2 regions of the Martinezella sp. CNPSo 3964 genome follow, and region 2 is predicted to be linked to the other one. Evidence: riboswitches for the same ligand, from Rfam matches in the RefSeq annotation. Region 2 holds a riboswitch; the other holds the start of a gene.
The links. A riboswitch is a leader RNA that binds a small molecule or an ion and turns the genes downstream of it on or off. The one in region 2 is predicted to bind S-adenosylmethionine.

Region 1 (3,400 bases), on a different contig from region 2:
CCTCGCGGACCCAGCGGCGCAGGCGCTTCAGCGCCACCTTGATGTTGCGGGTGCCGAGCTCGACGCCGTCGTCGAGATTCTTGAAGTCGCGCCGATCCCAGACCTTGACCGCGCGGCGGTGGCGCGAGGTTTCCTGGCCGATCCGTACGCCTTCGGGATTGTAGCCATAGGCGCCGAAGGGCGAGGTTCCCGCCGTGCCGATCCATTTCGAGCCGCCCTGATGCCGGCCTTTCTGCTCGGCCAGCCGCTCGCGCAGCGTCTCCATCAGCTTCTCGAAGCCGCCAAGCGCCTCGATCTCTCTTCTTTCCTCTTCGGTCAGATGTCGTTCGGCAAGCTTGCGAAGCCATTCCTCGGGGATAGCGGTCGGCTCAATAGCTTCTCCATCAGCATTGGCGCCGATTGCTTCGACGCCGCGGAAATAATCGGCGAAGACCTGGTCGAAGCGATCGATGAAGCGCTCGTCCTTGATCAGCGTCGTGCGCGCCAGATAGTAGAAGGCCTCGACATCGTAATCGGCTATCCCCTCTTCCATTCCCTCAAGCAGCGACAGAAATTCCCGGAGCGTCACCGGGACCTTTGCTTCCTTGAGTTTCAGGAAGAAGGGAATGAACAAGCCTCAAGTCCTTTCCTGGCCGATCTCCTCCAGATCATACGGCGTGGTCTGGTAGATCTCGTTGATCCAGTTGCCGAAGAAGAGATGCGCATGGCTGCGCCACCGGTTCTGCGGCGGGATTTCCGGGTCGTTATGCGGGAAGTAGTTGTGCGGCATCTTGATCGGCACGCCCGCATTCACATCCCGAAAATATTCGTCCGCCAGCGAGGTGGAATCATACTCCACGTGATTGAACATGTAGAGCCGGTTGCAGGCCTGTTCGTGCACGAGGCAGACGCCCATCTCGCTTGAATCCATCAGGATCTGCAGGCCCGGCACTTTCTCGATGTCGGCGCGCTTCACCTCCGTCCAGCGCGAGACCGGAATGGCGAAATCGTCGGAAAAGCCGTTGAGATAGACCGAGGAGGGCTTCAGGTTCTGGTGGCGATAGACGCCGAAGGCTTTTTCCTTGAGCGTGTATTTCGGCACGTTGTGGAAATGGTAGATCGCCGCCATCGCGCCCCAACAGACGTTCAGCGTCGAATGAACATTGGTCGTCGTCCACTCGAAGATCTCCTGCATTTCCTTCCAGTAGGTGACGTCTTCATAGTCCAGCAGCTCGATCGGAGCGCCCGTGATGATGAAGCCGTCGAACTTGCGGTGCTTCACCTCTTCCCAGGTCTCGTAGAAGGCAAGAAGATGCTCCTCGGAGGTGTTTTTGGCTTTGTGGGCGCCGATGCGCACCAGCGAAAACTCCACCTGCAGCGGCGACGCACCGACGAGGCGCGCCATCTGGACCTCGGTCTTGATCTTGTTCGGCATGAGGTTGAGAAGCCCGATCTGAAGAGGGCGGATATCCTGACGGAACGCCACCGTTTCGGTCATCACCCGCACACCCTCGCTCTGGAGGGTCTCAAACGCGGGGAGCGTATCGGGAATCTTGATGGGCATTTTTTCACTCGCCAAATACAAAAAAACCGGCCGCGATCATGAATCGCTACCGGTCCGCACGCGGCCCTTTAGCGACTTATTTAACGTGGCTGCAAGCCGGCCGGCCAAATCACCACGAGAGAGATTTCATAAACCTGTCATTCCGGCGGGTCAATGGGTAAGCCCTTGAGGGTAAGGCTGTGAACTCGGGTGAATTGAAGATGTCCGGGAGCCTCGGCGGGTTGCCTATCCTTTGCTCGTTGCGCTGAAAGATGGTGGCGAATGGCGGATCGACAGCCTGAAACACAGTCATTTGGGTACAGAACGCGGGATTGTCATCATTCTGATCTAGACTGTATGTCCACAACGTCTGCTTTCGAGACGCAAGCCGACTTTGTAGAATGGAACGAACATGACGCTGGATACGATACTGCCTTTTCTAGGCCATTCCGAACAAGATCCAGGGCTGGCCGACTTGTTGGCCTCCGTCGGGTTCGACGTTTCCCTGATGCCCGGGCGAGCCCAGCGTGGTGCCGGCACCGGACACTGCGAGCTAAACTCCCTTGGCATTGAACTCGCCTTCGACTTTCATACTGGCTATAAAACCAGGTTCGGAATGCCCAGGGATGGTGGCAAAGCGATCCTTTCGGCGATCTTTGCGTATGGCAAGCCCAGCGACATGCGTGCAGCCTATGTCGGGCCGATACCGTTCAGCCGCGGTCCGATTCACAACCGCGACGACGCTTTGCTAGAATTCGGTTTGCCTGTGCGGACCGAAGAAGAGGATGGCACTGTCGAATGGGACCAATGGGTGAAAGACGGCGTGCAGGTGCGTACGGAATACTTTGACGACGGCTCCCTTTTTATCTGCACCTACTCGGTACCCTTTATCAAAACCGTATCCAGCTAGCACAGCCACGGCAGATGAAGGCAATTCCGACTCGCGTTGGTGGCCCTTACAGGTGCTCAAGGAAGTGCTGCATACCATAGCCGAGGCGCTGCCTTGTCACGGCGATCGGCAGCCAGAAGAAGCGGAAGCGAATGGGGTCGCTGCCGTCGAACGGCGTCATCTCGAAATGGAACCAGGTATCCGGTGTTGCTTCGGGCAGGGTGCAGCGGAAATAGTGTCTCTGATGATGGTATTCGCGCCCGTCCTTTTCTAAGCGGTAGTCATGAATGCCGAGCGGATATAGATCGCCCGCCGCAAGCCCGGTCTCTTCTTCGAATTCGCGCGCTGCCGCCAGAGCCAAATCTTCGCCATCCTCGACCGTGCCGCCCGGAACCTGCGGCTCAATGGTGGGAAAATCCGGTTCGTCAAAAACAAGCAGATGCCCGTCCCGAACGGCGTAGATCAGAACCTTGACGGCATCGGGCTGCATCATTTCCCTTGCCCTCGCGCCATGAAGGCCAGCCGTTCGAAGAGATGGACGTCCTGCTCGTTCTTCAGCAATGCGCCATGCAGCTTCGGCAGCGCGTTCTTCGCATCGGCGCGCAGCGTTTCGGGATCGACGTCGTCGGCGACCAGCAGGCGAATCCAGTCGAGGGCTTCCGAGGTCGAAGGCTTTTTCTTCAGGCCCGGTACGTCTCGAATTTCGAAGAATTGCGTCAGCGCCGCATGGACGAGCGCCTGCTTGATGCCGGGATAATGCACCTCGACGATGCGCTTCAGCGTCTCCATGTCGGGAAAGCGGATATAGTGGAAGAAGCAGCGACGCAGGAAGGCGTCCGGCAATTCCTTCTCGTTGTTCGAGGTAATGATGACGATCGGGCGGATCGCAGCCTGGATGGTCTCGCCGGTCTCATAGACATGGAATTCCATGCGGTCGAGTTCCTGCAGGAGATCGTTCGGGAACTCGATGTCGGCCTTGTCGATCTCGT
Region 2 (3,400 bases):
CAGCCCGTAAAACCACGGTTTGTTCTCGCTATCGGAACGTAGACTAAGCCATTGAAAAGGTTGCTGGAGCGGGCGAAGGGAATCGAACCCTCGTATTCAGCTTGGGAAGCTGCTGCTCTACCATTGAGCTACACCCGCCTGCACCCTTGAGATGTCCAACAGTTGGCGGCCTCTGTCAAGGCCGCCAAATAGTCGATCAAAGCCGGAAGTGCTTCGAGAGCTTCAGGCCCTGTGCCTGATAGTTCGAGCCGAGGCCCGAGCCGTAAAGGCTGCTCGGCTGCTCCAGCATGTGTTCATAGATCAGGCGGCCGACGATCTGGCCGTCCTCGAGGATGAAGGGCACTTCGTGGCTGCGCACTTCGAGCACCGCGCGGCTGCCACGGCCGCCGGCCGGCGCATGGCCGAAACCGGGATCGAAAAAGCCGGCATAATGGACGCGGAATTCGCCGACCAGCGGATCGAACGGCGTCATCTCTGCGGCAAAGTGCGGCGGCACATGCACCGCTTCGCGCGAAACGAGGATATAGAACTCATCGGGATCGAGGATCAGCTCGGTGCGGCCGCGGCTGTAGAGCGGCTCCCAGAAATCGAAGATATCGTGCTGGGCCTTCTTGTCGACATCGACGACGGCCGTGTGGTGCTTGCCGCGATAGCCGATCAGCCCTTCCTTGTCACCGGCAAGATCGATCGACAGCGCGATGCCGCCGCCGGTGATGTTCGGCTTCTTGCTGGCAACAAGCGTTTCCGTCTCGTGCAGCGCCAGCAGCTCCGGCTCGGTGAGCAGGGCCTGGCCGACACGGAAGCGGATCTGCGACAGGCGCGAGCCGCGGCGGACGACGATCGGGAAGGTGCGCGGGCTGATTTCGAGATAGAGTGGGCCGGAATAGCCGGCCGGGATCTTGTCGAACTCCTGCGCCCGGTCGGTGATGACGCGGGTGAAGATGTCGAGACGGCCGGTGGAGCTCTTCGGATTGGCCGAAGCCGACATGTCCTCAGGCAGGTCGAGACGCTCCATCAGCGGCACGATATAGACGCAACCCGTTTCGAGCACAGCGCCTTCGGAGAGATCGATGACGTGCAACTTCAGCCGGTCGAGCTTGTCGGCGACCAGATGGGACGGGCCGGGCATGAAGCTGGCGCGGACGCGAAAAGCATGCGAGCTAAGCCTGAGATCAAGGCTTGCCGGCTGGATCTGATCGACGTCCAGTTCTCTCTCACTCGTCAGACGCCCCGTTTCAAAGAGCGCTGCGATGGCGCGATCAGCCAAGATTCCAGTATTGCGAGCCATCATGCCTCTCTCATAATTTGTCGCAGACAAAACCAAACTCGGGGAATTGACGCAAGCCGTCAACGGCAGTATTGCAACTTATCCCGTGGTGATTTGGCCGGTCGGCTTGCAGCCACGTTAAACAAATGGCTAAAAAGACCGGGGTTGAACCGGTCTGCTTTCGCGACCGGTTTTTTTGTTTTGAAAGTGGTGATGGCATGAGCAAGACTTGGCGCCCCGCAACCCAGCTCGTACACAACGGAACGCTCCGTTCGCAGTTCGGCGAGACCTCCGAAGCAATCTACCTGACCCAGGGCTTCGTCTATGACACCTCGGAAGCCGCGGAAGCCCGCTTCAAGGGCGAGACGGATGGCTTCATCTACGCCCGCTACGGCAGCCCGACCAACGACATGTTCGAGAAGCGCATGTGCGCTCTGGAAGGCGCTGAAGATGCCCGCGCCACCGCGTCCGGCATGGCCGCCGTTTCCGCCGCCATCCTCTGCCAGCTGAAGGCCGGTGACCATATCGTCGCGGCCCGCGCGCTCTTCGGCTCCTGCCGCTGGGTGGTCGAGACGCTCGCGCCGAAATACGGCATTGAATGCACACTGGTCGATGGCCGCTTCACCGAGAACTGGGAAAAGGCAATCCGCCCGAACACCAAGGTCTTCTTCCTCGAAAGCCCGACCAACCCGACGCTGGAAGTGGTCGATATTGCCGCCGTCGCCAAGCTCGCCAACCAGATCGGCGCCAAGGTGGTGGTCGATAACGTCTTTGCGACGCCGCTCTTCCAGAAGCCGCTCGAACTCGGCGCCCATATCGTCGTCTATTCCGCCACCAAGCATATCGACGGCCAGGGCCGTTCGCTCGGCGGCGTCATCCTTTCCGACAAGCAGTGGATCGACGAGAACCTGCAGGACTATTTCCGCCATACCGGCCCGGCCATGTCGCCGTTTACCGCCTGGACGCTGCTGAAGGGCATCGAGACCCTGCCGCTGCGCGTTGCGCAGCAGACGGCGAATGCCTCCAAGGTTGCGGATTTCCTCGCCGAGCAAGGAAACAAGGTCGCTCGCGTGATCTATCCGGGCCGCAAGGATCATCCGCAGGCCGATATCATCGCCAAGCAGATGAGCGGCGGCTCGACCCTCGTCGCCTTTGAGCTCAAGGGCGGCAAGGAAGCGGCCTTCAAGCTGCAGAACGCGCTTGATATCGTGAAGATTTCCAACAATCTCGGCGACTCGAAGAGCCTGATCACCCATCCGGCCACGACGACGCACAAGAACCTCACGGACGAAGCCCGCGCCGAGCTCGGCATTTCGCCGGGCACCGTGCGCTTCTCCGCCGGCATCGAAGACGGCACCGATCTGGTCGAGGATTTCGCCCGCGCGCTCGAGCAGGTTTCCGCCTGATATCAATCGAGCCGCCCGGAAGCTTTCCGGGCGGCTCGACCTGCCCTCATCGGGCAATGGCAGGATGTGGCAGCCTGTCAGCCGGCAGCCTTGAACTGAACCCGACCGTTGTTCAGGAAGACCATCTTGTCGAACAGCTTGAGATCTAGCGGATTCGGCAGGCGGACATCCGACAGATCCGGCACGGGCTTCAGCGCCGGATCATAAGACCGGTCGATCTGCGAGACGAAGACGACGATCACGCCTCTGGCACGCGCAAACGCCTTCAATGTCTGAACCTGGGTCATCAGTTCCGGCTTCTCCCGCTTCTGATCCAGCAGCTGCAGAAAATCGACCACCGCCAGCGTGCCGCGCGACGCCTGGGCCAGCCTCTCGACGATATAGTCACCACTGATGGCGTCGGAATTGTCGAACTCGAACAGATCAGCAAACTCCGCATGATCGGCACCGATCACCGGGAAACGGTCCAGAACGACCCTTTCCGTGTCTTCCAGCGTAAAGAAGACGCCGCGATTGCCAGCCTTCATGGCTTCGACGGCGAGCCTCAAGCTCATCAAGGTCTTGCCGTGGCCGGGCCGCGCGCCGACAAGTACCAGATCGCCCGGGCTCAAACGCGAATACAGCTCGCCGACGGGCACGGCTGAGCTCGTTTTGCTGGCAAGCAAGCTCCAGCCTTCAAAACCTTCGCCGGCCGCAACGCGATCCAACGCGGCGTGCAAGGGGATAT

Region 1: it holds a riboswitch for S-adenosylmethionine, as region 2 does, so the genes downstream of both, metA (homoserine O-acetyltransferase MetA) here and AC13Q5_RS21775 (O-succinylhomoserine sulfhydrylase) in region 2, are expected to answer to the same signal.

Annotation. Positions count from the first base shown of each region.
Region 1 is NZ_JBXSOW010000003.1:348,340-351,739, forward strand. Features, by position in the region: gene AC13Q5_RS12105 (vWA domain-containing protein) at 1-613, opposite strand, end outside; gene metA (homoserine O-acetyltransferase MetA) at 617-1,543, opposite strand; SAM riboswitch at 1,592-1,669, opposite strand; gene AC13Q5_RS12115 (hypothetical protein) at 1,935-2,432, shown strand; gene AC13Q5_RS12120 (NUDIX hydrolase) at 2,479-2,901, opposite strand; gene AC13Q5_RS12125 (AAA family ATPase) at 2,901-3,400, opposite strand, start outside.
Region 2 is NZ_JBXSOW010000007.1:130,677-134,076, forward strand. Features, by position in the region: tRNA gene AC13Q5_RS21765 (tRNA-Gly) at 65-138, opposite strand; gene AC13Q5_RS21770 (2'-deoxycytidine 5'-triphosphate deaminase) at 197-1,291, opposite strand; SAM riboswitch at 1,364-1,442, shown strand; gene AC13Q5_RS21775 (O-succinylhomoserine sulfhydrylase) at 1,486-2,673, shown strand; gene AC13Q5_RS21780 (DNA helicase) at 2,751-3,400, opposite strand, start outside.